2 regions of the Serinibacter arcticus genome follow, and region 1 is predicted to be linked to the other one. Evidence: riboswitches for the same ligand, from Rfam matches in the RefSeq annotation. Region 1 holds a riboswitch; the other holds the start of a gene.
What was found. Region 1 has a riboswitch for thiamine pyrophosphate ahead of C8046_RS09535 (thiamine ABC transporter substrate-binding protein). Riboswitches for the same ligand answer to the same signal wherever they lie in the genome.
Positions count from the first base shown of each region.

Region 1 (14,295 bases):
CGCGGTCCCCGGTCGTGGCGAGGTTGGCGTAGTGGCGCAGCGTCCACGCGCCGTCGTGCCGGAACGAGCGCACGAGCATCGTCAGCAGCGGCAGCGCGATCAGGCCCACGACGACGGCGGTCAGCGCGGCGGCCGCGACGTCCAGCCCCGAGCCCCCGCGACCGCGCCCGAGCGCGAGCCGCAGCGGCGCCGTCGCGCGCGAGGTCTCCACCAGGGCGAGCGCGCGCTCGCGGCTGCGACGGGCGCGGCCGGAGACGGTCAGGGCGAGCGCGACGACCACCAGCTGCACCACGCTCAGCACCGAGGCCGCGCGCAGGTCGAGGAATTGGGTGGTCTGCAGCCAGATCTCGACCTCGACGGTCGCGTAGCGCGAGCCGCCGAGCACGAGGACGACGGCGAACGCCGTCGCGCAGAAGAGGAAGACGAGCGAGGCGGCCGAGGCGATCGCCGGCGCGAGCGCCGGAAGGGTCACGGTCAGCAGCGCACGCAGCGGCGAGGCCCCGAGCGCCCGGGCCGCCTGCTCGGTGCGCGGGTCGAGGCGCTCCCACACGGTGCCGACCATGCGGACCACGAGCCCGTAGTTGAAGAACACCAGCGCCGCGATGATCGCCGGGAACGTGCGGTCCCAACCGAGGAAGCCGAGCGGGCCCGCGGGCGCGAGGAGCGCGCGGAACGCGACGCCGACGACCACGCTCGGCAGCACGAACGGCACCGCGACCAGCGCGCGCACCACGCGGCGCCCCGGGAACGTGCGGCGGTAGAGCACGTACGCCCCGGGGACGCCGAGCAGGACGGCGATGACCGTGCCGAGCGAGGCCTGGCCGAGCGTGTGGCCGACGACGCGCCACGTGCGCGCGCTGCCGAGCACCTCCGCGAAGCCGCCGAGGTCGAGCACGCCGTCGGTGACGAAACCGCGCGCGACCAGGGTCGCCACGGGGTAGGCGAAGAACACGCCGAGAAAGGCGAGCGGGAGCACGACGGCGAGGGTCCACGCCGTCGTGCGCCCCGCCGTCGCCCACGAGAGCCTTCGCGAGGCCTTTCTGGCGCGGTCGCGAGGCCCTTCGGGTCCGTTCCCGAGGCCCTTCGGGCTCGCATCCGAGGCCGTTGTGGTCACCACGGCGTCACCGCAGCGCACCCGAAAGGCCTCGCGACGACGCCGCAACGGCCTCGGGAACGGACCCGAAGGGCCTCGCGGATGGTTGTCACCCCAGGACCGTCTGCGTCCAGGTGTCGATCCAGTCGCTCCGGTTCGCGGTGATGTCGGCGGCCGGGACGTCCCACGGCGCGCTCGCGAGCGGCGCGAACTCGGCCCAGTCGGCCGGGAGCTCGACGCCTGCGTCGACGGGGTAGACGTACATCTGCTCGGGGACGTCGGCCTGGACCGGCTCCGAGAGCAGGAAGTCGACGAACGCCTGCGCGCCCTCGGGGTTCGCGGCGCCGTCGAGCACGCCCGCGTACTCGACCTGGCGGAAGCAGGTGTCCAGCAGCGCGGCGGTGGTGGGGACGCCGTCGTCGCCGATGGTCACGGGCGGGGAGGAGGCGTAGGACAGCACGACCGGGCGCTCACCCTCGCCCTCGCCGCCGGAGAAGTCGACGTAGTAGGCGTCGGACCAGCCGTCGACCACGAGCACGTCGTTGTCGCGCAGCTGCTCCCAGTAGGCGACCCAGCCGGACTCGCCCTTGGCCCCGATCGTGGCGAGCAGGAACGCGAGCCCGGGCGAGGACGTCGCGGGGTTGGTCACGACCGTCTGCCCCGCGTACTCGGGCAGCACCAGGTCGTCGAAGGAGGCGGGCGGCTCCTGCCCGTTCTCCTCGTACCAGCCGAGGTCGACGTTGAGGCAGACGTCGGAGACGTCGATCGGCGTCAGCGCGTCCCCGAGCAGGTACTGCTCGGCGCTCGCCGGCAGCGCGGGCGAGGTGTACGGCGCGAACACGCCCTCGTCCACGGCGCGCGAGGCGAACGTCGTGTCGACGCCGAACACCACGTCCCCCAGCGGCGAGGCCTTGGTCAGCACGAGCTGGTTGACGAGCGCGCCGCCGTCGCCGGGCGCGACCTGCGTGACCGCGATGCCCGTCTCCTCCGTGAACGCCGCGAGCACGTCCTCGCTGAGGTTGAACGAGTCGTGGGTGACCAGCGTGATGGACGACGACGGCGACGCGCCCTCGCCCGACGGCTCACCGGAGTCGGTGGCCGAGTCGCTCGGGCTGCTCGTCGCGCTCGGCGCGGGCGAGCCGCCGCCGAGCGAGCAGCCCGCGAGGGCGAGGAGCGAGGCGGACGTGAGCGCCGCCGTCGCGATCAGCGGGCGACGGCGGAGGCGCGGGCGCGCGGTGGTGGGGGTCATGCGGTGGTCCTCCCAGAGGTGCGTGGGAGGGCCCGGCGCGCGGGTGCGCACCGGGGAGAGAATTCCCGACTTCCTTCGCCGGTGCTAACCGGAGCAGGTTCGAGGGTCTGCGGCTGGGCCGCACTCTCAGCGCGTCCGGCGTCGATCGAGTGATCGGGCCGGTGGGGCGCTCCCCTGTCGTTCGAGGACGAGCCTACCGCCGAGGACCCTGCACACCCCGCACGTGGTCGGCCAGCAGCTCGCTGCCGCCGCCGAGCCCGGTGGTCTCCACGACCAGCAGGTCGGTGCGCGGTCGTCGCGACCACGGCCCCGCCTCGCGACGGACGACGACCGCCCCGGGGCGGCGCGGCCGCAGGAGCAGGCGGTCGGCCATCGGGGTGACGAGGTCGACGTCGACGAGCGCGATCTCGGCGCGACCGCCGCGGTCGACGTCGACCACCCGCGTCGGGGTCACGTAGACGGAGCCGGGGGCCAGGCGGCCGGTCGCCGCGAGCACCGGTCCGCCGAGCACCAGGACCGCCCACGGCACCAGGAGCACGAGCCACAGCGGTGCACCGCGCACGATCGCGAGCACGATCATCACCACGGCCCACAGGCCCAGCACGCCGAGCGCGGCGAACGCCAGCACCCGCGACGAGCCGGCGCCGCGCGGGAAACGCATCGCCGGCTCGCCGTCGATCTGGTCGGGCCGCGGCGCCAGGGCGCGGTCGGACCGCGCGCGATCCGCCTCGATCGGGCGGCGCTGGAGCGAGACCGCGGACAGCAGGACCGTGACCCCGAGCGTCATGGCCAGCGTGCCGGAGACCACGGACGACAGCGCGCCCCGGCTCGTCAGGGCCCACCCCACGGCGACGACGAGCACACCGAGCAGCACGAGCGCACCGACGGCGACGGGGGACGCCCGGCGAGCGGCGGTCAATCGAACCAGCCGCCGACCGTGCTGACGACGCTGCCGCCGAAGTCGCCGATCGCCTCGGCCGTGTCCCCGAGCGCCTCGACCCCCGAGTTCCAGGCCTCGCCGACGTCGGGTCCGTTCTCGAAGAAGGAGTCGATGGCGCCGTCGGCGAAGATCGCGACGCCGGCGCCGATGACGGTGCCGACGACCGCACCGACCGCCGTGCCCACACCCGGAACGACCGAGCCGATGAGGGCGCCGGTCCCGGCGGCGGCCCCGATGCCGGCCAGCGCGCCGAGCGCGGCCGACCCGCCCTGCGAGACGGCGATCTGCTCGACGCTCTCGCCCTCCTGCCAGTCGTTGTAGACGCCGAGACCCAGTCCCAGCGGACCGAGGATCTTGCCGGCCGTGCGGAAGATCCGCGAGGTGCGACCCGGCTCGAGGTTCGCCGCCTGGGTCCGCAGGTCGTCGGCCTGGTCCATGAGGCCCTGCGCCGCGAGCCGGTCCGCCTCGATGCGGCTCTGGTCGAGCCAGCCCGGCAGCCAGCTGATGTTGCGGTAGCGCCGGTCCCAGAACCCGCTGTTGTTCGCGATGTCGTCGAGCTGCTGCTGCCCCATGGCGAAGAGCTCGTCCGCGCGGGTGTTGAGCGCGTGCGCCTGCTGGGCGAGGTCGATCGCGTACCGGGCCACGACGCCGTCGCCGAGGATCTCGCCGATCGTCACCATCCACGACGCGTGCGCGCCGGGAGTGATGTCGCCGTTGAGCTTCTCGCACGCCGTCCGGTAGGCCCGGTCGACGCGGTCGGCCTCGGCGCGGACGGCGATGAAGACCCTGACCTTCTCCTGGTGCGCCTGGTAGGCCGCATCGGCCTGCCAGTAGGTGTCGTACGCCTGGGTGTCCGCAGAATCGGTCGGCATCGTCGGGAAGGCCGGGCCGGGACCCGGGTCGCGGACGATGTAGGTGTTGACCACCAGGTCGCCGTCACGGGCGTCGTTGCGCGCCTGCCGCATGTCCTCCAGGCAGCGCTCGAGGCTCGTGGCGAAGTCGTCGACGTCGTCGGCGAGGCTGCGGACCGACGACTCGAGGTCGTCCGTCGTGCGGATCGCGCGCGTGGCCGTCGACCAGAACGCGTACCCCGCCGTCGCCTGCCAGCCCTCGCTCGCCAGCAGCCGGGCGCTGGTGAGGTCGTCGGCCGCGGCCTGCACGGCCGGGGCGAGGGTGTCGCGGAGCCAGGTCACCGTCCCGCGGATCGAGCTCGGGCTACCGGTGATCTCGGTGTCGACGTCGCTCACTGGTCCTCCATCGCGGCGTCGATCTCCTCGAGCGTGGCGGAGGCCTCGGCGTCGGCGAGCTGGTAGTACTCGCGGGCCCGGCCGACCGACTCGGAGGCGGCGGTCAGCGACGACGCGATGTTCCCGACGCTCGTGGTGAGCTGACCCAGCAGCGAGGTGATGACGGCGGAGACGATGCCCGCGTCGGGACCGTCGGGGACCTGGATCCCCTGCAGCGTCGTGGCGCGGTCACCGAGGACGGTCGAGATCGTGCGGAGGTCGTCGAGCTCGACGTCGATGTCGGTCACCGGGCCGGCTCCGGTTCGATCTCCTGCAGCCCCGGGCTGACGTCCACGAACAGCAGGTCGTACGGCGCGGCGTCGAAGGCCTTCTGGAGGCCGGCGACGTCGAGCACGATCCAGTGGTTGTCCGCGAGGTAGAACCGGTGCAGCCGGTCGATCGCCGAGTAGACGTACAGCGCCGTTCGCCCGTCCTCGACGGTGTGCATGAGGATCCGGCGCTGCGCGGGGTCGGCCTCGTCCGTCGTCGGGACGTAGACGAGCGGCGGCATCGGCGGGTTGGTCGGTCCGGCCGGTCGGTCGGGGGTCACTGTCGAGGAGCTCATGGGGCACTTTCGTTTCGGGGCGTGATCCCACGGTAGGACAGCGCTCGGTGACGTGGTGAGAACTCGTTCAGGGGAGAGGTGCCCACCGATCGGGGGCACAGCGGCCCCGTCAGGCGAAGACGGCGTCGGCGACGGCGTCGACGATCGGCACGTCGGCCGGGAGCCAGGGCACCGAGCGCAGCTCGTCGCGCTCGAGCCAGCGCAGCTCGTCGTGGTCCTGCAGGGGCGCGGGCGGACCGGCCGTGATCTCGACCGTCCACACGAGCATCGTGTGGCCCTGGTGGATCGGCCACGTCTGGTCGGGGTTCGGCCCGGCGACGAGGGAACCGAACGTGATCTCCACACCGAGCTCCTCGCGCAGCTCGCGCACGAGGGCGCCGAGGGGATCCTCACCCGGTTCGACCTTCCCCCCGGCGAACTCCCACGCACCGGCGAGGGTCTTGGGCGCGCTGCGGCGTGCGGCGAGGAGGCGGGTGGGAGCGGCGAGATCATCGAGGATCGCGGCCGCGACGACGAGGGCGGGCACCCCCCGATCCTAGGATCCCCGCGGGGTTTCGGCGTCCCGCGCGTACGCTGGGCCGTGTGATCGAGCTCAAGACGCCCACCGAGGTCCAGGAGATGCGCCCCGCGGGCGCGTTCGTCGCCAGCGTGCTCAGCGCGCTGAAGGAGAAGGCGGCCGTCGGCGTCAACCTCCTCGAGCTCGACGAGCTCGCGCACAAGATGATCCGCGACGCCGGTGCGAGCTCCTGCTACATCGACTACCACCCCAGCTTCGGCGCCTCGCCGTTCGGCAAGGTGCTATGCACCAGCGTGAACGACGCCGTGCTGCACGGCCTGCCGTTCGACTACGTCCTGGCCGACGGCGACCTCCTGTCGGTCGACTTCGCCGCCGAGCTGAACGGCTGGGTCACGGACTCGGCCCTCTCGACGATCGTCGGCACCCCGCGCCCCGAGGACCTCCGCGTCATCGAGGCGACCGAGGTTGCGCTGAAGGCCGGTATCGAGTCGGCCGTCGTCGGCAACAAGCTCGGCGACGTGTCCTGGGCGATCGGCGAGGTCGCCCACCAGTACGGCTACAAGGTCAACACCGACTTCGGCGGCCACGGCGTCGGCCGCACGATGCACGGCGACCCCCACATCCCCAACGACGGCCGCGCCGGCCGGGGCCTCAAGATCAAGCCGGGCCTCGTCGTCGCCATCGAGCCGTGGTTCCTCATCGCCACCGACGAGATCTACACCGACCCCGACGGTTGGACGCTGCGGTCCACCGACGGCTCGCGCGGCGCGCACTCGGAGCACACGATCGCGGTCACGCCGACGGGCCCGGTCATCCTCACCGATCGCGGCTGAGGAACCTCCCGCCCGACGACGACGGCGCCCGTCCCGCAGCTGCGGGGCGGGCGCCGTGTCCGTTCCGGCTACGAGAGGTGGCGACGGCGTCGTGCCGCGAGCGCCGCGCCCGCGAGCAGGAGGACGCCGGCCGCCGCGCCGAGCGCGACCGTGTCGGCGCCGGTGGCCGCGAGGCCCGTGCCGGCGCGGGAGGTGGCACCCGCGGAGGGGCCGCCGGACCCGGGCGTGCCGGGCGGCGGCGTCGTCGTCGGACCGGTGGAGCTCGGAGTCGTCGACGGATCGTCGTCCGGGTCGGCCGTGTTGGTCAGCACGACGGCGACCGTGTCGTCCGCGGGGATCGTGAGCCGGGCACCTGCGCCGGACGCCACGCCGTCGACGACGAAGGCGGGCTCACCCCAGGTGACGCCGTCGACGTCGGGCAGCGCGCCCTCGGTCAGGGTGACGACCGTGCCGGCGGGGACGTCGTCGAACGCGACCGGCTCACCGGCGGTGATCTCGACGGTCACCGGGGCGGCGTCGTCGAGCGTGTAGGTGAGCGAGTAGATGGTGTCCGCAGGGACGGCGCCGTCGCCGTCGACGACCTTCGTGACCGTGAAGCCGCCGCTGGCCGGTGCCTGCGGCGAGGTGTAGGAGTTGGTCAGCGTGACGGAGAGCGCCTCCGCCTCGCAGGTCTCGGTGGTGCACGGGGTCTCGACCGTGACACCGGAGGCCGGGGAGAAGGCAGCCTCGTTCCAGGCGTAGCCCGCCGGGAGCGTGGGCAGCGTGGTGGCCGGCTCGGCGAAGACGACCCGCGTCCCCACCGGGAGGCCGGTCAGGACCTGCGGATCGCCGGCGAGGAGGTCGAGCTCGTAGGACTGGACGGCGTCGCTGCCCGGCAGGACGACGGAGTAGGAGACGTCGAAGGACGCCCCGGCGAGCAGGCCGTCGGGGTCGAGGACCTCCTTGGTGATGCTGACGGCACCGAGGGGGTTGGGGGGCATGACGATCCCGGCGCAGGCCGAGGCCTGCAGCTCGATGCCGGAGGAGGTGAGCGCGGCGTCGTTGAGGAAGCCGGTGCGCCACTCGGGGTCGAGCTGCTCGCAGCCCCGGAAGTCGTAGGAGACGTCCCTGGCCACGGTCGCCTCGGCAACGATGCGGATCGTGTGGGTCGCCCCGCCGTCGATGCTCTGGTCGGTGAGCAGCACGGGGTCGACCGCACCGTCGAACGTTGCCGACAGCGGCAGGCCCGCGGGGGAGATCGACTCGGTCGTGACGTCGGTGACGCTCACCGCGTCGGCGAAGCGGAACGTGTCGCTCAGGTCGTAGCGGCCCGGGGTCAGCCCCGTGTTGGTGACGGTGAGCTCGTAGGTGACGCTGGTGGTGAGGTCGTCGGCCACGACGGGAATGCCCACGACCTCCTTGGTGAGTTCGAGCGGAAGGGTGGACATGCCCGCGTCGATCGTGTTGTTGGTGAGTCCCTCGCTCATCTCGATCGGCAGCGTGAGCCCGGTGACGGGATCGGCGTCGGAGTCGACGAAGAACGGCACGCCGGGCGCCCGTGGCGTGGTGAACACCAACCCCTGCGGGAGGGCGAACCCCACGACGTAGGTCGCGGCGGGCAGCGCGCCGAAGCTGTAGCTGCCGACGGCGTTCGTCGTCGCAGTGCGCAGCGCGGTCGTGCCGTCGGCCGCGTACAGCGTGACGGTCACAGCGCCGACGCCCGGCTCACCGGCGTCCTGCCGACCGTTCCGGTTGACGTCGTTCCAGACCTTGTCGCCGATGACGGCGGTGTCGGCCGCGCTCGCGGGCGCGACGGTCACCCCCACGATCCCCAGCGCCAGCGTCCCCGCGACCAGTGCCCCCAGCAGTCGACGCCCCCGCGCGACCGTTCCCCGTGTCCCCCGCATTGCCGTCCGTCCTCGTCGATCGAATCCCCGATGTGGCGATCAGTGTGACCGACGCCGGGCGTTCCGGCGACCGGGACGCAGGTCAGGTTCCCTGCACGAGACGCCACACGGCGTCGGCGCGCCCCGCCGTCGTCGCGATCACCCCGGCGTTCACCTCGTCGCTGCCGAACGAGCGCTCGCGCGCGGCCGCAGGCGAGCGTCCGAACGACTCGTGCCGGGCGACGAGGCGGTCGTGGCGCAGGTCCTCGGGCGGTGCGAGGAACCAGACCTCGTCGAGGAGGTCGCGCACGGGCGTCCACGGGGCCTCCCGCCGCAGCAGGTAGTTGCCCTCGGTCACCACGAGCGGCACGTCCGGCGGGACGGGGATCGCCGAGCCGACGGGTTCCTCGATCTCGCGGCGGAACCGTGGGGCGAGCACGACGCCGTCGAGCGCGGGGTCCTCGCCGTCGGCCCGCGGCGGCTGGGCCCGGAGCCGGCGCAGCAGATCCACGTAGCCGAGGCCGTCGAACGTGTCGTGCGCGCCCTTGCGCGGGGTGCGGCCGAGCGCGTCGAGGACCTCGCCGGCCAGGTGGAAACCGTCCATCGGGACGGCGACGGCGAGGTCGGGCCCCAGCGCGGCCACCAGGTGGTCGGCGAGGTAGGACTTCCCGGAGCCGGGAGCGCCGCAGATGCCGAGGATCCGGCGGCCGCCGCGGTGGGCGAGCGCTCGCGCGCGCTCCACCAGGTCCTCGAGGGTGGTCTCGACGATCGTCGCCTCAGTCATCGGTCGCCCCCTGCCGGGCGGGGAGGTGGGCGGCCCACGCACGCGGCCCGGCGTGGGCCACCCGCAGCGAGGCGACGTCGACGCCGAGCCGCACGGCCGCCGTCGGGCCCTGCCCGCATCCGACGGCGAAGGTGTACGCGCCGTGGAACGCGTCGCCCGCGCCGAGCGTGTCGACGGCGACGACGCGTGGGACGGCGACCTCGCCGTCGTCCCCGTCGGCCCACCACAGCGCCGGTGCGGCGCCGCGCGTCACGACGACGACGCGCGCCCCGCGCTCACGGAGGGCGGCGACCGAGGAGGCGTGGTCGGTGGCGCCGGGGGCGCGGGCGTCGGCGGAGCAGACGACGTGGTCGGCGAGCGGGACCAGCGCGTCCATCGCGGGCTTCCAGCGGCCGAGGTCGAGGACGACGGGGACACCGGCGGTGCGGGCGGCGGTCGCCGTGCCGACGCCGAGGCGCGGGTGGTGGCCGTCGACGAGGACGACGTCGGCGTCGGCCACGAGCGCGGCGAGGGCCTCGCCGTCGGGCGCCTCGACCGTGCTGGCCACGGCGTCGGAGCCGACGACGCTTCGCTCGCCCGTCGCGGTCGTGACGATGATCGCGGACACCGGGGGCGGGGCGGTCGCGTCGGGCGTGACGTCGACGACGTCCACCCCCTGCTCCTCCAGCTCCGCCCGGACCAGCACCGCCGTCGGGCTCTCCCCGAGCGCCGTGAGGAGCGTGGCGCGCCCGCCGAGCGCGGCGAACGCCACGGCGGCGTTGGCGGCCGGACCGCCGGCCGACAGGTGGGTGGCCGTGGCCGTCACCTTCTCGTTCGCGCCCGGCGGGCGCTCGACGTGCTGGGCGACGTCGAGGGTCGCCAGACCGGCGAACAGGCCGTGGGGCTGGGGCATGCGGACCATCCTGCCCGGCCGCATGGCCGACGCCGATCCGCCTCGCTGACTGCGGACGGCCCTCGCTCTCTGCGGACGGATCCGGTGCAGCGACGACTCGTCAGGCATCGCCGCAGGTCAGGGCGTCGGGCTCGAAGTCGGGTCGGCATCCGTCCGCAAACAGCGAGGGCGCGACGGCGCCGCGCGGGCCCCACCATTCATGGCGCCGTCGCCCCGAGCACGTTGTCCACAACGAGTTGTCCACAGGCCGCGCGCCGCAGCGCCCCGTCAGGGCACCCTGGCGCGATGGACATCCTGGCCCGCATCGCCGCCCTCGGCGGTGCCGCTCGCTTCTCCGAGCTCGACAGCTCGCGCTACCGGCTCGCCACGCTGGTCGCCTCCGGCAGCCTCGAGCAGCTCGACCGGGGCGGGTACGCGCTCCCGACGGCACCGCGACCCATCCGCGTCGCCGTCGGCCTCAACGGCGCCGTGTCCTGCGTCTCGGCCCTGCGCGAGCTGGGCTACGACATGCCCGGCGACGCCTCCGTCGTGCACTGCTCGGTGCCGCGTCACCGCGGCCGGAAGGCACCCCTGCCCGTCGGGGTGAGGCGCCACTTCGAGACGTTCGCCCCCGGCGATCTCCCGCGCCGGGTCTCGCTCGTGAGCGCGGCCGCGCGCGCCGCCGTCTGCCTGCCCTACGACGACGCGGTGGTCGCCCTCGACCGGGTGACCCACGCCGCCGACGGCGCCCTCAGGTCCGACGTCGTCGCCGCGGTCGGTCGGATCTCGCGCTCCCGCGCCGCCGCTCTCGACGTCGACGTCGACGGACGGTCGCGGTCGCGCATCGAGACCGAGGCCCGGCTCGCGCTCCGTCGCGCCGGGTTGCGCGTCGCGGCCGGGGTCGACGTGCCCGGTGTCGGCGAGGTCGACCTCCTCGTCGAGGGAGTGCTGATCGTCGAGCTGGACGGCTACGCCTTCCACTCCGACCGCCGGACGTTCCGCCGCGACCGTTCCCGAGCGCGCACGGCGCTGCGCCTCGGCCTGCCCACGGCCCGGTTCTCCTACGAGGACTCCGACCCCGCCCACGTCGTCGCCGAGGTCGTCGCGCTGCTCCGGGCGCTCGACGCCGGCCCGTCCAGACCCGACCCGTCCCTGTCCGGGCCGATCCTGGCGGCGGTCGATGCCGTGCGTACGGCGGCGACCGGGCCGACGTCGGCCGCGCAGGGGTGGCCGCACCTCGGGGCCGTCGACCGGCGTCGGCTGAGGTGGTTGGCCGACTCCGATCCGCCTCGCTGACTGCGGACGGCCCTCGCTCTCTGCGGACGGATCCGGTGCAGCGACGACTCGTCAGGCATCGCCGCAGGTCAGGGCGTCGGGCTCGAAGTCGGGTCGGCATCCGTCCGCAGACAGCGAGGGCCGTCCGCAGACAGCGAGGGCGGAACTCCGCGGCCGCGCCCCGCCAGCCACCTCCGCAGGCCATTCCCGCACGTGGTCGCACTACGATCGCCAGGACCGGCCCGTGCAGGGGACCGTGGCCAGCACAACGATGGTGGGGACGGCGGGGGGGACGACGTGCACATCGCCCTCCTCACGCACTACTACGCCCCCGAGACCGGTGCGCCGCAGCGCCGCTGGAGCGCGTTCGCCGACCGGTTCGTCGCCGCGGGCCACGAGCTCACCGTCCTCGCGCCGCCGCCGCACCACCCCGACGGCACCCTCACGAGCGAGGCGCCGACCCACCAGGTCGGCGCCCGGAGCCGGGGCGAGCACGGCGAGCGCCTCGTGCGCGTGCGCTACCGCCCGCACCGCGGCACGCTCCCCGCGCGCGTCGCGGACCAGGGCGTGACGGCGCTGGACCAGCTCGCCGTCGGGCTCCCCCTGCTGCGGCGGGACGGCCACCGCCCCGACGTCGTCATCGCCACCGCGCCGGGTCTGCCGAGCATCCCCGCCGGCATCGCGCTGGGCCTGCTCCTGGGCCGTCCGACCGTGGTCGAGATGCGCGACGCGTGGCCCGACCTCATCACCCCGAGCGGCCTGCTAGGGCCCGACGACGACCGCAGCCCGCTCCGCCGTCGTGCCACCCGGGCGGCGCACGGCGCGATGACCGCGCTGCAGCGCCGCGCCGCCGCCGTCGTGACGACCACCGGTGCCTTCGCCGACGTGCTCCGCGACCGCGGGGTCGGCCCGGTGCACGTGATCGGGAACGGCACGTCCCTCGACCTCCCGACCGTGCCGGCCCCGCCCCGCGACCGCACCGGGCTCCGGGTGCTCTACCTCGGCACCGTGGGGCGCAGCCAGCGACTGGCCACGGCCGTCGAGGCCGTCGCGCTGGCGCGGGCGCGCGGGCTCGAGGTGACCCTGCGCGTCGTCGGGTCCGGGATCGACGAGCAGCCGCTGCGCGACCTCGCCCGCGACCGCGGCGTCCCGGTCGACCTCGTCGGCCGGGTCCCGCGCTCCGGGGTGTCCGCTCACTACGCGTGGGCCGACACCGCCCTCGTGAGCCTGCGCGACTGGACCCCGTTCGCCTGGACCGTGCCCTCGAAGCTCTACGAGGTCCTCGGCGTCGGACGTCACGTCTCGGCCACGCTCACCGGCGAGGCGGCCGCGATCGTGCGCGACTCCGGCGGCGGCACCGTCACGCCGCCCGAGGACGCCGCGGCGCTGGCCGACTCGTGGCTGCGGCTGGCGGCCGACCGGACCCTGCTCGACGTCGGCCCTCGCCCCGCGCGTGGGTGGCCGAGCACGCCCACCACGACATGCTCGCGCGCCGCTACCTGGCGGTGCTCGACGACGTCGTCCGCGCCTCGCGAGGCCCCGCGCGCGGCCGCCGGGCACGACGGGACGAGCGATGACCGCGCGCCCGCTCCAGCCCGTGCGCGATCTCGTGCTCGGGCTGGGGACGGCGACGACGATGGCGCGCGAGGATCCCGCCCTGCTCCTCGTACAGGCCGCCCGACGCGCCCCCGCGGCGTGGCGCGCGCGGGCGGCGGCGCTGCTCGCGCGCGGACGACGGCGGGGCGCGGCCCACGCCGTCGGGACCTGGCTGGCCGGTCACGACGGCGAGGCGCGCGCCGAGGTGGCGGCGCTCCTCGCGCGGGGCGACGCCCCCGTGGTCGTGGCCGAGATCGGCGTGCTGCTCGACGTCCCGGGCGCCGACGAGGCGGGCACCGCCGCGACCCGCGCCCGCGCCCGGCACCGCCGCGGGGACCTCTCCGGCGCGATCGACGCCGCCGGCGCCACCCCGCTCGGGCGCCGCCTGGCCTCGGAGCGCACCCTCCTGACGGCCGGCACCGACGTGCGGCTCGCGACCGCCGCGACCGCCGCAGCCCGACCGCACCGCTCCCCCCGCCCCGCCGACCGCTCCCCCACCCCCCGCGTCCTCCATCTCCTCACCAGCTCCGTCCCCCGCACCACCAGCGGTTACGCCCTGCGCAGCCAGGAGGTGCTGCGGGCGCAGCGCCGAGCCGGGATCGACGCCGTCGCCGCCACGCGTCTCGCCTACCCGGTGGACGTCGGGCTGCTCGGGACGCCCGACCGCGAGGTGGTCGACGGCGTCGTCCACCACCGGCTCGTCCCGTGGCACCGCGGCGGCACCCCGCGGCATCGGCTGCGGCAGCACGCCGCGCTGGCGCTCGCGCTCGCCCGCGACCTCGAGCCCGACGTGCTGCACACGACCACGCCGTGGAGCAACGCCGTCGTGACCCGGGCCGTCGCCCGCGAGCTGGGCGTGCCGTGGGTCTACGAGGTGCGGGGGCTGCTGGAGGACACCTGGGTCGCCTCCTTCCCCGCGGCCGCCCGGGCGGCCGTCCGGGCGAGCGAGCGGTACCGCCTGCTTCGCGCCCGCGAGACCGAGCTCGCCCGCTCGGCGGACCGGGTCGTCGTGCTCGGCGAGACCGTCCGGACGGCGCTGGTGGAGCGCGGCGTCGATGCCGGACGCGTCGTCGTGGCTCCGAACGCCGTCGACGCGCGCCTCCTCGCCTCCGACCGCTCCCCCGCCGCCGCGCGGTCCGCCCTCGGCCTCGCGCCGGACGGCTTCTGGGTCGGTACCGTGGGCAGCCTGGTGGCCTACGAGGGGACGGATACCCTGATCAGAGCAGTCGCGCTGGCGCGAGCGGACGGCCGGGACGTGCGCGCCGCCGTCGTGGGCGACGGCGTGGCCCGGCCCGCGCTGCAGCGCCTGGTGGACGAGCTGGGACTGGCCGACGTCGTCACCCTCCCCGGTCGCGTCCCCGCCGCGCAGGCCCCCGACTGGTACCTCGCGCTGGACGCGTTCGCCGTCACCCGCACCGACT
Region 1 covers NZ_PYHR01000002.1:2,091,318-2,105,612, forward strand. The annotation lists gene C8046_RS09530 (ABC transporter permease) at 1-976, opposite strand, end outside; gene C8046_RS09535 (thiamine ABC transporter substrate-binding protein) at 1,203-2,342, opposite strand; TPP riboswitch at 2,396-2,528, opposite strand; gene C8046_RS09540 (hypothetical protein) at 2,536-3,261, opposite strand; gene C8046_RS09545 (hypothetical protein) at 3,258-4,529, opposite strand; gene C8046_RS09550 (hypothetical protein) at 4,526-4,816, opposite strand; gene C8046_RS09555 (SAV_915 family protein) at 4,813-5,133, opposite strand; gene C8046_RS09560 ((deoxy)nucleoside triphosphate pyrophosphohydrolase) at 5,243-5,659, opposite strand; gene map (type I methionyl aminopeptidase) at 5,716-6,483, shown strand; gene C8046_RS09570 (SdrD B-like domain-containing protein) at 6,552-8,369, opposite strand; gene C8046_RS09575 (nucleoside/nucleotide kinase family protein) at 8,452-9,132, opposite strand; gene C8046_RS09580 (PfkB family carbohydrate kinase) at 9,125-10,024, opposite strand; gene C8046_RS09585 (hypothetical protein) at 10,310-11,299, shown strand; gene C8046_RS19380 (hypothetical protein) at 11,501-11,902, opposite strand; partial or broken gene C8046_RS19385 (glycosyltransferase) at 12,104-12,640, shown strand; gene C8046_RS09595 (glycosyltransferase family 4 protein) at 12,852-14,295, shown strand, end outside.

Region 2 (14,295 bases), 820 kb from region 1:
CCTCCTTGCGCGTCGTGGCCGCATCGCCGTCGGTGCGACCCGTGCGCGTCAGGCTAGGCGGGGCGGGGTTGCACGGACGTTGCACCGGGGTGGATCGCGCGCAGCTCGCGCAGCCGGTCCCGCGCCCACCAGTCGTGCATCCCCGACTCCGACCCGAGCCAGCGCGCCAGCGCGCCCGGATCGTTCGACGTCACGACGGCGGCGCGCAGGTCGTCCTCGAGGCCGGCGCGCACGCGTTCGACGCCGGGGGCGTCCGAGCGGGGCAGCACGGGCCCCGGGTAGCTGGCCAGGGCGCGCGCCAGATCCCCGACGGCGAGGGCCGCCCTGACGGCGTCGACGTCGGTGTGCACGTCGTCGTGCAGGCGGTAGGGGCGGGAGTCGACGAGCAGCGGCCGCAGCGTGCGCCGCATCCGGGAGATCTCCGCGCGGACGGCGACGGTGGACAGCTCGCTGCCCGACAGGTGCACGGCCAGCTCCTCGGCGGTGAGACCGAGACGGTGCTCCGCGAGCAGCAGGAGGATCTCGGCGTGCCGGCCCGAGAGCGCGACGGGGGCTCCGTCCCGCGCCAGCCGGACGTGACCGCCGCCCCCGAGCACCTGCAGGACCGGGCGCGACGGCGGGGCGGCACCCGGGGTGCCGGCCCGCTCCGCGAGGATGGCCTCGACCGCGGCGACGGTGGCGCGCACGAGCGAGCGAGCCATGCCCGAGGCGACGGGAGCGCCGCCGGTGATGTCCAGGACTCCGAGCACGCTGCCGTCCGCGGCGCGGACCGGGGCCGCCGCGCAGTTGAGCGCGTGCACCGGCCGGGACCAGTGCTCAGCGCCGAGCACCTGGACGGCGCGACCCGTGGCCAGCGCGGTGCCGGGCGCGTTCGTGCCCGCGACGTCCTCGCGCCACAGCGCGCCCTCGACGAAGCCGACGCGCTCGACCCTCCGGCGGACCTGCCGGTCGCCGTCGATCCACAGCAGGCGGCCCTCGGCGTCCGTGAGGGCGGCGATCCAGCCGGCGTCGGGCTCCAGCAGCAGGCTGCGCACGACGGGGACGGCCGCGGCGAGCGGGTGGTGGGCGAGCAGGGCGCTGAGGTCGACGGCGGAGATGTCCACCGGGGGAGCGGGGTGCTCGGGGTCCACCCCGATACGGGCGCTGCGACGCCAGGAGTCCGCGACGACGTCGCGCACCCCGGGCGCGAGCCGGCCCCGCGCGAGGAACTCCTCGTGGGCGTGCCGCATCGCGACCGGTGTCGTCATCGTCTCCTCACCTCGACCTCGTCGTCGGACGGTGTGGCGCGATCCTACGTGACGTGGGTCACAGGCGTGGTCGTCGGGTGAGCGGAGCGCCGAGGCAGGGGAGGATCGGTCGATGACCTCTCCGCGACCGATCGATCTCACCGCGTGGCCCCGTCGTCAGCACTTCGAGCACTACCGCTCCGTCGTGGCGTGCACCTACGCCATGACGGTGGAGGTGGACGTGACCGCATTCGCCGCGGCGCTGCGGAGGTCGTCACGGAAGAGCTACCTCGCCCAGGTCTGGGCGCTCGCCACGGTGGTGAATCGTCACGACGAGCTGCGGATGTGCCTGACCGAGGACGGTGCGCCCGCCGTCTGGCCGGTGAGCCACCCGATGTTCACCGTGTTCAACCCCGAGCGCGAGACCTTCGCGAGCGTCTGGGCGCCCTACGATCCCGACTTCGCCACGTTCCACGCGGGGGCCGCCGAGCTGCTCGAGACCCATCGCGCCGCGACGGAGCTCTTTCCGCAGGGCCGCCCGCCCGCGAACACGTTCGACGTCTCGAGCCTGCCGTGGACGTCGTTCACCGGGTTCACCCTCAACGTGGCCGCGGGCTGGGACCACCTGGCGCCGATCCTCACGCTCGGTCGTTACGTCGAACGTGAGGATCGGACGCTGATGCCGCTGGCCGTGCAGGTGCACCACGCCGCGGCGGACGGGTTCCACACCGCGCGGTTGGTTCGCGAGTTCCAGGACCTGGTCGCGGACCCGGCCTGGGTCCGCTGATCAGAGGATGTAGAGCATCTCCTGGTAGCTCGGGAGCGGCCAGAGGTCGTCGGCCACGAGCGCCTCGAGCGCGTCGGCCGCCTCGCGGACCGCGAGCGTCGCCGGGATCAGCACGTCCTTGGCGTAGGTGGCCTCCTCCAGCGGGGTGTGCCCGCCGTGCTCGCCGATGGCCGCCTCGAGCGCCTCGACCGCGGTGATGAGCGGGCGGATGGAGCCCGTGAGGCCACCGATGATGTCGCTGTCGTACTCGACCCCGACCGACTTGAGGTTGACCGCGAGTCCCGCGAGCTCGCCCTGGTAGCGCAGCGCTGCGGGCAGCAGCCGGGTCCGGGCGAGCTCGACCGTCTCCTTCGCCTCGACCGCGATCGAGAGGATGTACTGCTCGAGGTAGACCTCGTAGCGCGAGTTGAGCTCGCGCGGGCTGAGCACCTTGAACCGGTCGAACACGTCGATCACGGACGGCTCGGTGAACTGCTGGAGCGCCTCGACGGTCGTGCGCAGGTTCGGCAGACCGCGCTGGGCCGCCTCCTCCTGCCACTTCTCGGAGTAGCCGTCGCCGTTGAAGACGGCGGCGCCGTGGTCGTTGACGATCTGCTGCAGCACGTTCTGGACCGCGTCGTTGAACTCGACCCCGGCGGCCAGGTCGGCGTCCAGGGTGTCGGCGATGTAGGCGAGCGAGTCGGCCAGGATCGTGTTGATCGCGACCATCGGGCCCGAGATCGACTGGCCCGAGCCGGGGGCGCGGAACTCGAACCGGTTGCCGGTGAAGGCGAACGGGCTGGTGCGGTTGCGGTCGCCAGGGTCGGCCTGGAACGGCGGGAGCGTGTCGACGCCGACGTGCAGGATGCCCGCGGCCTTCGAGCCCGTGGCCCCGCCCTTGGCGATCTGGTCGAAGACGTCGGCGAGCTGGTCGCCGAGGAAGATCGAGATGATCGCCGGCGGTGCCTCGTTGGCGCCGAGGCGGTGGTCGTTGGAGGCCGAGGCGACGACGGCCCGCAGCAGCCCGCCGTACAGGTGGACCGCGCGGATGATCGAGGCGCAGAAGACCAGGAACTGGGCGTTGTCGTGCGGGGTGGCGCCGGGGTTCAGCAGGTTGCCCTGGTTGGCGTTGCCGATGGAGAAGTTCACGTGCTTGCCCGAGCCGTTGACGCCGGCGAACGGCTTCTCGTGCAGCAGGCAGGTCATCCCGTAGCGCTCGGCGACCTTCTGCAGCGTCGTCATCATCAGCTGCTGGTGGTCGTGCGCGAGGTTGGCCTTCTCGAACAGCGGCGCGATCTCGAACTGTCCGGGGGCGACCTCGTTGTGACGGGTCTTGGCGATGATGCCCTGCTTGAACAGCTCGCGGTCCACCTCGATCATGAACGCGAGCACCCGCTCGGGGATGGCGCCGAAGTAGTGGTCGTCGAACTCCTGGCCCTTGGAGGGCTTCGCACCGAACAGCGTGCGGCCGCTGGCCATCAGGTCCGGGCGGGAGTAGAAGAAGTGGCGGTCGACCAGGAAGTACTCCTGCTCGGCACCCGCGTAGGAGACGACCGTGTCGATGTCGTCGTGGCCGAAGTGCCGCAGCACGCGCTCGGCCTGCTTGCTCATCGCCTGCTGCGAGCGCAGCAGCGGCGTCTTCTTGTCGAGCGCCTCACCGGTCCAGGAGATGAAGACGGTGGGGATGCAGAGCGTGTTCCCGTTGGGGTTCTCGAGGATGTACGCCGGGCTCGTGACGTCCCAGCCGGTGTAGCCGCGCGCCTCGAACGTGCTGCGGATACCGCCGTTGGGGAAGGAGGAGCCGTCGGGCTCACCCTGCGCGAGGGTCTTGCCGGAGAACAGGGCGATCGAGGCGCCGTCGCCGTCGGGCTCGAGGAAGGAGTCGTGCTTCTCGGCCGTGAGGCCGGTGAGCGGGTAGAAGACGTGCGCGTAGTGCGAGGCGCCGTTGTCGATGGCCCAGTCGCGCATCGCGGAGGCGACGGCGTCGGCCACGCCCTCGTCCAGCGGCGCACCGCGGTCGATCGTGTCCATCACGGACCGGTACACCGACTTCGGCAGGCGGCTCTCCATGGCCGAGGGGCCGAACACGTTGCGGCCGAACAGGTCGCCCAGCGGCTCGCTGAACTCCGTCTCCGGGGCGACGTAGGAGGTGACGGCGTCGATCGCCTGCTGACGTGAGGAACTTCCGGTCATGTGCGTGCTCCCTGATGGCGTCCCGAGGACGGCGGCACGGACGGGCGCGCTCACACCGAGCGGCGGGCCGTGGTTTGGTGAGCCTCAGGCTAGGGACGCCGGATGACGGTCTCGTTACCTGGCGGTGTCGGGGGGCGTCGTCCCACCGCGACGGGGTGAGACGTTGCTCACGGCGCGCGGGTCGCAGTGGTCGTCAGCGCCGACCGGGCAGCCGTTGCAGGCGTTCCAGGGCCACCGCGATCGTGGCCTCGTCCTTGACGAAGGTGAACCGCACCCAGGGGGCTAGGGCACGCGCGGTGGCGGAGCCCTCGCGGCAGAACGCCGACACCGGGACGCCCGCCACCCCGACCAGGTGCGGCAGGGCGCGCGCGAACGCGGCGCCGTCGGGCATCTCGGCGGTGAGGAACGGCGTCGCGTCCGCGCACACGAAGTAGGTGCCGCGGGGGACGACGACGGCGAAGCCGGCCTCCGTCAGGCCGCTCACCAGGGCGTCGCGGCGGCGGGCGAGCGACGTGCGCAGCTCCTCGACGTCGGACGCCCCCTCGTCCAGGGCGCGCGCGATCGCCGGCTGGAACGGGGCGCCTCCGGAGTAGGTGAGGAACTGCTTGACCGCCAGCACCGCCTCGACCAGCGCGGCGGGCCCGGTCACCCAGCCGACCTTCCAGCCCGTGAGCGAGAACGTCTTGCCGGCCGAGGAGATGGTCACGGTGCGCTCCCGCATGCCGGGGAGCGTCGCGAGCGGGACGTGCTCGGCGCCGTCGTAGACGAGGTGCTCGTAGACCTCGTCGGTCACCACGACGGCGTCGGCGCGGATGGCGGCCACCGCGATCGCCTCCAGCTCGGCGCGGTGCAGGACGGTGCCGGTGGGGTTGTGCGGGGAGTTGACCAGGATGACGCGGGTGCGTGGCGTGACGGCCGCCTCGAGGGCGGCGACGTCGAGCCGGAAGCCGTCGGGACCGGGCACGAGCGGGACGGTGGTGTGGGTGGCGCCCGCGAGCGCGATCGCCGCGGCGTGGGAGTCGTAGAACGGCTCGAGGGTGAGGACCTCGTCGCCGGGGCCGGCCAGCGCGAGGACGGCCGCGGTGAGGCCCTCGGTCGCGCCGGCCGTGACGAGCACCTCGGTCCCGGGGTCGAGGACGAGGCCGTAGCGGCGCTCCTGGTGCGCGGCGACGGCGCGGCGCAGCGCGGGCACGCCGCGGCCGGGCGGGTACTGGTTGTGGCCCCCGCGGATCGCCTCGACGGCTGCCTCGAGGATCCACGCGGGGCCGTCGGCGTCGGGGAAGCCCTGGCCGAGGTTCGCCGCGCTCGTGGCCGTCGCCAGCGCGGTCATCTCGGCGAAGATCGTCGGCCGGGTGGTGCCGTCGGGCGCCGCGAGGCCGGCGGCGCTCGCGACGGCGCGCCAGCGGGGCGTGGGGATCTCGGCCATGCCCGTGAGCCTAGGCGGCGGGGACGGGCCGTGCCGCGCCGGCGTTGAACGCGCGCAGCCTCGCCCCGCGTCCGTCCACGTCGACCGCGGTCAGGCTCGGCGCCGCGACCGGCTCGATCAGGTCGGCCGTCAGACCCAGGTAGTGCGCGAGCACCGCGCGGATGGTTCCGCCGTGCGTGACGACCAGCACCGGGCCGGGGCGGGCCGCCGCGGCGGTGACCGCCGCGACGATCCGGGTCCGCACCGCGTCGGCGTCCTCGCCGCCCGGCGGCACCAGGCGACCGGCCCGCCAGGCGGTGTAGTCCGCCCCGAGCTCGGCGGGCAGGCGCCCCTCCCAGTCGCCGAGGGAGGACTCCATCCAGCGCGGGTCGAGGGTCGGGTCGAGGTCGCTGAGCAGCGCCGCCGTCGAGCGGGTGCGGGCGAGCGGGGAGCTGATGAGCGTGGCCGGGGCCCAGGCCGCGACCAGCGGGCGGAGCGCGGCGGCGTCGGCGCGACCGGCGTCGGACAGGTCGATGTCCGTGCGTCCCTGCAGCCGACGCTCCTGGGTCCAGGGGGTGGCCGCGTGCCGGACGAGGAGGAGCGTCGTCATGCGGTCACCGGGGTCGACGTCGGGGACGGGGTCGACGGGGTCGCGCGGCGGCCGTCGGCGCCGAAGACGGCGGCCGGGCGGTCGGGCAGCCGCAGCGCCGTCGCCTCGCCGGCCGGACGGGCGCCGTCGGTGATGACGGTGACGCGCTGACGCGAGCGTCCCGACGCCACCGAGCCGGTCGCCCCGACCAGCCCGGTCACGAGCCAGCGCCCGGCGACCGGCGTCGACTCCAGCACCTCGAACGGCAGCTCGCCGGCCGGGTCGAGCGCGACGGAGTCGGGGCGGTACATCGACCGCGAACCGTCGGGGCCCTCGAGCAGCACCTGCGGCGGGGTCCCGAGGAACGAGGCCACGAAGGCGGTGGCGGGCTCCTCGAGCAGCTCGGTCGGCGTGCCGAACTGCTCGACGACGCCGTCCTTCATGACGGCGATGTGCGTCGCCATCGCCAGCGCCTCGGTCTGGTCGTGGGTGACGTAGACGCTCGTCGCGCCCGTGGCTCGGTGCACGCGGACGAGCTCGGCGCGCATGTCCACGCGCAGCCTGGCGTCGAGGTTGGACAGCGGCTCGTCGAAGAGCAGCACCCCGGGGCGGGGCGCCACGGTGCGGGCGATGGCGACGCGCTGCTGCTGGCCGCCGGAGATCTCCGTGGGGTAGCGGTCGGCGAGGTCGTCGATCTCGAGCATCGTCAGCACCTCGTCGACGCGGGCCGTGCGGTCGGCCGTGGACCAGCCCGCGACGCGCAGCGGCCAGTCGATGTTGGTGCGCACGGTCATGTGGGGCCAGAGGGCGTAGCTCTGGAAGACCATGCCGAGGCCGCGGTCCTTGGCGGGTACGACGTCGCCGCGGTCGCCGTCGGCCACCACCCGGTCGCCGAACAGGACGCGTCCGCTCGTGGGGTCCTCGAGCCCGGCGAGGATGCGCAGCGTGGTGCTCTTGCCGCAGCCGGAGGGGCCCAGCAGCACGACGAACGCGCCGTCGGGGAGGTCGAGGTCGACGTCGTGCAGCGCGGGCTGGTCGCCGAAGCGCTTGCCGAGCCCGTCGAGGACGATCCGGGTCATGAGGTGGTTCCGCTCTGTCGGGCGCCCTGGAGACGGCGGGCGAGGAGGGTCGCGGTGACCGAGATGACCGCGATGACGAGGGTGATGGCGTTGGCGTGCTGGGTGAAGCCCTCGCTGGCGTAGCGGAAGGTCATGACGGACAGCAGCGGGGTGGCGGGGGTGACGAGGAGGACCACGAGCGAGAGGTCGCGCACCATCGTGACGAACACGAGGACACCGCCCCCCACCACGCCGCGCGAGGTGAGCGGCAGCACGATGCGAACCATCCGGCGCCACCCGCTCGCCCCGGTCAGGACGGCGGCCTCCTCGAGATCGCCCGACACCTGCGCCAGCGAGGCCTTGGAGGTCTGGAAGGCGAACGGGACGCTGGCGGCGATCCCGGCCACCACGAGGATGGCGAACGTCCCGTACAGCGAGGGGAACGGTCCGATCGGCGCTCCGAACTGGGCGATGAAGGCTGCTCCGAACGCGACGCCGGGGATGAGGAAGGGCACGTAGCTGAGCAGGCTGATCGCGCCGGCGGTGACGCGGGCGCGCGGCAGCCGCGTCAGGACGTGCGCCCCGAGGAGGCCGAGGAGCGTGGCTCCGGCGGCGACGGCGAGACCGAGCGCGATCGTGCCGCCGAGCGCGTTGAGCACGGTCGGGTCGCGCAGGATGCCGCGGACGCCCTGCGCGATCCCGGGGTCGGAGGTGCCTGTCCAGTAGTGCAGGGTGAGTCCGCCGTCGAGCCGGTTGGTGCGGCGCAGGAAGGTGCTCATCGCGAGCACGATGCTCGGCACGATCGCGGTGACGAGCACGAGGGTCGCGGCGACCGCCGCGAGCGGCCACCGCCAGGGGCCCGTGGTCATGGTGCGGGGCCGCGTGGACTTGCCGGTGATCGTGGCGAAGGAGCGGCCGGCCGTGGCCCGCGTGCCGAGGTACAGCACCGCCGCGGCGATCACCACCAGGAGGATCGACAGGACGTAGCCGCGGGCCGTGTCGCCGGTGGAGATGGCGCCGTACAGCCGGGTGCTGAGGGTCTGGAAGCGGACCGGCAGCCCCAGGAGCGCCGGGACCGCGAAGTTGCTCACGCCCTCGGCGAAGGCCAGCAGGAAGCCGGACAGCGCGGCGGGCGCGACGGCCGGCAGGGCGATCCGGACGGCGACCCGGGCCCGGCTCGCGCCGGTCAGCTCGGCCGCCGCCAGGATGTCGCCGCCGACGTTCGCCAGCGCCGCGGCGATGACGACGAACGACAGCGAGAAGTAGTGGGCCACGAGCGTGAGGGTGACGGGGACCGCGCCCCACGAGAGCACGTCGGGGACCGGGACGCCGAGCGAGGCGAGCAGCCCGGGGGCGCCGCCGACCCGGTCGTTGCGGAAGACGCTCTCCCAGGCCAGCGCGATCGCGAAGCTCGGGAGCGCGAACGGGATGGTCGACAGCACCCCGATCACCTTGCGGCCCGGCACGTCGCTCAGCACGACGACCCAGGCCAGGAACGCGCCGAGCACCGTGGACAGCAGCCCCGTGCCGAGCCCCACCAGCAGCGAGTTGCGCAGCGGGATCCAGAACAGGTTCTGCGACATCGGGCTGGCGAGCACGTCGGTCCACGCGCCGTTCCCGGCGGGTCCGAGCGTCGCCCGGACCAGGCCCACCAGGGGCAGAGCGACGAGCAGCACCAGCACGGCGAGGACGCCGAGCGCCAGCCAGCGGATGGGGCGTCGCGCGTCGCGCAGGGCGCCCGTGAGGGCGGACCTCACTGGATCGTCAGGAGGAAGTCGGCGACGGCGGAGCGGCGCTCGGCGGAGGCCTCGGGGTCGATGCTCCAGCCACCCAGCTCGTCCAGGCTCACGGCCTCGGCCGGGGCGACGACGTCGTCCCGCGTCGGGTAGTCGCCGGCGACGTAGAACGGGGCGAACCCGTCGCCGCCGGTCTCGGAGTCGTCGCCCATCATGAAGTCGATCAGCAGCCGGGCGGCCGCGGGGTTCTCGGCGCCGGCCGTGACGCCGAGCATGGCCGGGAAGACGATGCCGGGCGACGGCGTGACGCCCGCGGCGACCTGCAGCGCCCAGCCCTCGTCGGAGTTGTCGCGACGGTCGGAGTACGAGGTGAAGCCGACGGGCGGGTCAGCCTGACCCGTGGCGCCGACGGCCGCGTTGACGGTGTCCGTGTCGTCCACCAGCACGGCGTCGTTGGCGTAGAGGTCGACGGCGAACTGCAGCCCCGCGTCCTCGACGCCCTCGTCCAGCTCGATCGGCGTGCCGAAGTGGTCCTCGTAGGCATCGGCCATCTCCTGCGAGCGGAGCGACATCTCCGTCATCAGGTCGAGGTAGTCGCCGCGGACGTTGGGGTCGACCAGCACGACCTTGCCGCTCCACGCGGGCTCGGTCAGCTCCCAGAGGTTGGCGACCGGCGCGCCGTCGGGGTGGGCCTCCTCGTTGTACATGAGCACCTTGGTGGAGAGCCGGTTCGCGACCAGCGGCGCGGTGAACTCCGGCGCCAGCTGGTCGGCCACGCGGGCCGGGACGTAGGGGAGCAGGACGTCGTCGGCGAGCAGCTCGGTGACCACCACCGGGGCGTCGGAGACGTACGCGACGTCGGCGGTGGTGCTGCCCGCGCGGTGCTCGCTGGCCAGCCGGGTGATCAGCTCGGTGGAGGAGATGTCCGTGGCGACGACGTCGATGCCGGGGTAGGCGGCTTCGAAGGACTCCTCGATCGTGGCGATCCGGCTGGTGAAGGCGTACACCGACACGGTGCCCTCGGCCTCCGCGAGCTCGACGAGCTCGTCGTGGGACAGCGCGTCCCAGTCGGTGTCGTCGGCGGGGGCGGACGCGGCGCCGGAGCAGGCGGTGAGGCCGAGCGTGAGCGGCAGGGCGAGGGCGAGGAGGGGGACGGTGCGGTGACGGCGAGGCATGGCTGATCCTTCGGTCGGGCGCGGGGTGGGGGAGGTGCTGCGAGGGGTGGCGCTGGGTGGGGTGGTGCTGGATGGGGTGGTGCTGGGTGGGGTGGTGCTGGGTGGGGCGGTGCTGTCAGGCAGGTCGGGGAGGTCAGGCCTCGAGCTGCTCGAGGAGGTGGCCGAGACGGTCGAGCGACTGCAGCGCCCCGTCGTCGGCCCGACGGGCGATCGTCAGCACGAGGGCGTTGACGATCGCCATCGGCACGGTCAGGGAGAGGAAGTCGTCGGCGCCGCCGCGGGGTGCGGCGACGATCTGGTCGGGGCGCGGTGAGGACCACACGACGGTGTCGGTGACGATCGCGGTGCCCGCGGAGGCCGCCGTCGCGACGGCGAGCAGCGGGCCCAGGACGGCCGGCGCCCGGCGGAAGACGAACGCCAGGACGACGTCGTCGCGCTCGAGCCGCGACAGCCGCTCGGCGAGGTCTCGGCGCGAGCCGACGAGACGCACCGTGCGCATCCCGAACCGCTCGAGCCGACGGGCGAGCAGGTCGACCAGCACGGTGGCGTTGCCCTGGGCGAACAGGAGGATCTCGCGGGCCGCGAGGATCCGGTCGGCGAGCTCGTCGAGCTCGGGCTGGGTGACGTGGCGGGGGAGCGCGGCGAGTGCCGCGGACTCGTCGTCGACGAACGAGGTCAGGACGTCGCCGTCCGGGTGACGCTCGAGGCGGCCGCGCAAGCGCTGCGAGGGGCCGTCGCCCGCGAGGTAGTCCTCGCGCAGCGCGTCCCGCAGCTGCGGGTAGCCGTCGAAGCCGAGCCGCTGGGCCAGGCGCGTGGCCGAGGACTGGTGCAGCCCGAGCGGGTCGGTGAGCTCGTGGGCGCGCCAGTACGAGGCCCGGTCGGGCTGCGTCTGGAGGGCGGCGACGAGTCGACGGTCCGTCGGCGTGAGGGCCGGGCCGTGGCTCGCGGCCAGCTGGGTAATGAGCACGTTCGGGACGTTAGGCGCACGTCCACGTGCGATGGGTGCAAGTCGTGCACGTTCACGTGCTGTTGCGCGAGGGTTCACCCCGCGGACCACGGGTGTCGCCGGGGCGTCACCCGGCTAGGGTCGTCCGTGAGCACGGGAGTCCAGTGAGCTGGGCTGAGAGGGAGTTCTCCAACTCCGACCGTCGAACCTGATCCGGATCATGCCGGCGCAGGAAGCTACGCGTGACGACCGCCGTCCGCGCCCGTGCCGCCGCTGCCCGAGAGGCGCGTCGCATGCTGCTCACCAGTCCCACCCCCACCACCCCCGTCGCCGGGCCCTCCGCCGGGGACCTCACGCGCGATCCGCTGACCTTCGGGGTCGGCGCTCGCGTCACGGCCTCCGTCATGGCCGACGACTACGTCGACGTCCTCACGCGGGCGCTCGCCGAGGTGTCGACCGACGGCCTCGTCCTCAGCACGGGGGACGTGTCCACCTATGTCGGCGGGTCCGAGACCGACCTCCTGCGCTACCTCACCGACCTCGGTGCGGCGCTCGCGGCGACCGGCCACCACGTGACCCTGACCGTCCACCTCTCGCGCGGCTGCCCGGGCGAGGTGGTGTGCGAGCGGCCGGGCGGGGCCGGACCGCGCGGCGCGAGCGTGCCGCCGACCCGCACCACGGGGCGCCTCGCCGCCGCCGAGTGGGCGCTGTACCCGCTCGCGGACGCGGCCCCCGCCGTCGGGCCGGACGGGGCGGCGCCCCCGGAGCCGGACCACATGCGCGACATCTACGCGGCGATCGACCACGCCCGCGAGCTCGGCACGTTCCGCGGGTCCGAGCACTTCGTGACCCGGCTCGAGGGCGATCTGGGGGACGTGCTCGCCACCGCCGTCGCCGGCTGGGTGCTCGTGGGCCGCAGCGTGCAGCACGTCACCAGCCACCTGCAGGTCTCGCTGAACAGCCCGAACCACGCGGCTCCGGCCGGTGCGACCGACGGCGCGATCGACGGCGAGGTCGTCCGATGAGCGCGCTCGTGCCCCGCCGCCGGCTCACGCTGAAGGAGATCGTGCTCGTCGTGGTGCTCGGCACCGTGTTCGGGTTCCTCTACTGGGCCTTCGTGCAGGCTTGGACGGCCCTGTCGATCGCGATGGGACCGGCAGGCGACCTGGCCCAGCACTTCCTCGCCGGCAGCTGGCTGCTCGTGGCCCCCATCGCCATCGCGATCGTCCGCCGGCCCGGTGTCGGCATCCTCGCGGAGGTGCTCGCGTCCGTGATCGAGGTCGTCTTCCTCGGCAGCGCCGTGGGGCCGATGCTGCTGGTCGCGGCGTTCATCCAGGGCGTCGGGAGCGAGCTGCCGTTCGCGTTCGGGCGCTACCGGAGGTTCGGCTGGGGTCGCTACGCGCTGTCGGGGCTGATGGGCGCGGGACTGGTGTTCTTCTGGTCGGCGTTCCGGTTCGGGTGGTTCGGGCAGGACCTCGTGCTGGTCCGGTTCGGGGTGCAGGCGCTGTCGGGCGTGATCCTCGGTGGGCTGCTGGCCAAGGTGATCGTGGACGGGCTGCTGCGCACCGGGGTGCTGGCGAACTACGCGATCGGCGAGGCGGCCGAGCGGGAGCGGCGCGCGGGTGCCGCTGCTGATGGCGCCGACGGCGCCGGTGAGCCCGAGCTGGTGCGTCGTGAGCGCTGAGGCGGCCGGAGGGGTCGTCGAGACGGACGCGCTCGAGGTGGTCCTGCCCGGGGGCGACGGCGTCGGCCCGCTGACCGCGACCCTCGGCCCCGGGGAGCACGTGCTCGTGCTCGGGCCCTCGGGATCGGGCAAGACCACGCTGCTGCGCACGCTCGCGGGGGCGGTGCCGCAGCACGTCCGCGCGCGGGTGACCGGAACGGTTCGCATCGCCGGCACCGACCCCGTCACGGCCGGGGTGATCGGTGTCTGCGAGCACGTCGGCACCGTCGCGCAGGACCCCGTCAGCGGGGTCTGCCTGCCGCTCGTGGCCGACGAGGTGGCGCTGCCGCTGGAGAACCGGGCCGTGCCGCGGGACCTCATCGGCCCGGCGGTGGACGCGGCGCTCGCGACGGCGGGGGCCGCCCACCTGCGCGAGCGCGCCAGCGGGGAGCTCTCGGGAGGAGAGCTGCAGCGCGTCGCGCTCGCGGCGGCGACCGTGACGGCGCCTCGGCTGCTGCTTCTCGACGAGCCGACCTCGATGCTCGACGCGCCGGGCGTCGCCGCGGTGCGCGACGCCGTCGCGCGCGTGGGTGACGACGTCGCGGTCGTCCTCGTGGAGCACCGCCTCGACGAGTGGGCGGCCGGGGGAACGGCGGCGCTGCCCGCGAGGACCGTGGCGCTGGGGCGCTCCGGACGCGTGCTGGCTGACGGTCCGACGGCGCGGGTGCTCGCCGAGCACGGGCGCGAGCTGCTGCGCCAGGGCTGCTGGCTGCCGCTGGACGCCGAGCTCGAGGCGCTGCTCGGGCTCGGGGGCGGGCTCGGTTCGCCGCACGTGCGGGGCGCGCTGCTCGCGCTCACGGCGTCCGAGGGGCCGGGCGACGTGGGAGCGACGGCGGAGCGTGGTCCCGTGGTGCTCGGTGCCCGCGGCCTGACAATTCGTGCGGGTGGGCGACCGGTGCTGACCGGTGTCGACCTCGATCTGCACGCGGGCGAGCTGGTCGCGGTGGTCGGGGCGAACGGCGCCGGGAAGTCGACGCTGCTGGCCGCGCTCGCCGGGCTCGAGCGGCCGGCCGCCGGCACCGTCGACGGGCCGCGCCCGGGACTGGTGTTCCAGGACCCCGAGCACCAGCTCGTGGGGGCGACGGTGCGCGAGGAGATCGCGTTCGGTCTGCCGCACGGCTCGTCGCGGGTGGCCGACGCGCTGGCGCGGTTCGACCTGGCGGACTGGGCGGAGCACAGCCCCTACGCGCTGTCGGGCGGCCAGAAGCGGCGGCTGAGCCTCGCGGCGATGCTCGTGCACGACCGACCGGTGCTGCTCGCCGACGAGCCCGGGTACGGGCTCGACCGGGCGGCGACGGCGGTGGCGATGGGCGCGCTGCGGGAGGCGGCCGACGGCGGCCTCGCCGTCGCGCTGACGAGCCACGACCTGCGGGCCGTGGCCGCCTGCGCCGACAGCGTGGTGGTGCTGGCCGACGGCGGGGTGGCCGCCGTGCTCACCCCCGAGGAGCTGCTGCGGGATCCGGTGGCGCTCGCCTCCG
Region 2 covers NZ_PYHR01000002.1:1,268,191-1,282,485, reverse strand. The annotation lists gene C8046_RS05870 (GAF domain-containing protein) at 54-1,247, opposite strand; gene catA (type A chloramphenicol O-acetyltransferase) at 1,360-2,013, shown strand; gene C8046_RS05860 (glutamine synthetase III) at 2,014-4,185, opposite strand; gene C8046_RS05855 (aminotransferase class I/II-fold pyridoxal phosphate-dependent enzyme) at 4,379-5,611, opposite strand; gene C8046_RS05850 (histidine phosphatase family protein) at 5,622-6,200, opposite strand; gene C8046_RS05845 (ABC transporter ATP-binding protein) at 6,197-7,258, opposite strand; gene C8046_RS05840 (ABC transporter permease) at 7,255-8,994, opposite strand; gene C8046_RS05835 (ABC transporter substrate-binding protein) at 8,991-10,148, opposite strand; gene C8046_RS05830 (MurR/RpiR family transcriptional regulator) at 10,282-11,115, opposite strand; TPP riboswitch at 11,238-11,346, shown strand; gene C8046_RS05825 (Ykof family thiamine-binding protein) at 11,337-12,119, shown strand; gene C8046_RS05820 (ECF transporter S component) at 12,116-12,778, shown strand; gene C8046_RS05815 (ABC transporter ATP-binding protein) at 12,768-14,295, shown strand, end outside.
Region 2: linked by a shared signal. The riboswitch ahead of C8046_RS05825 (Ykof family thiamine-binding protein) and the one ahead of C8046_RS09535 (thiamine ABC transporter substrate-binding protein) in region 1 are both predicted to bind thiamine pyrophosphate.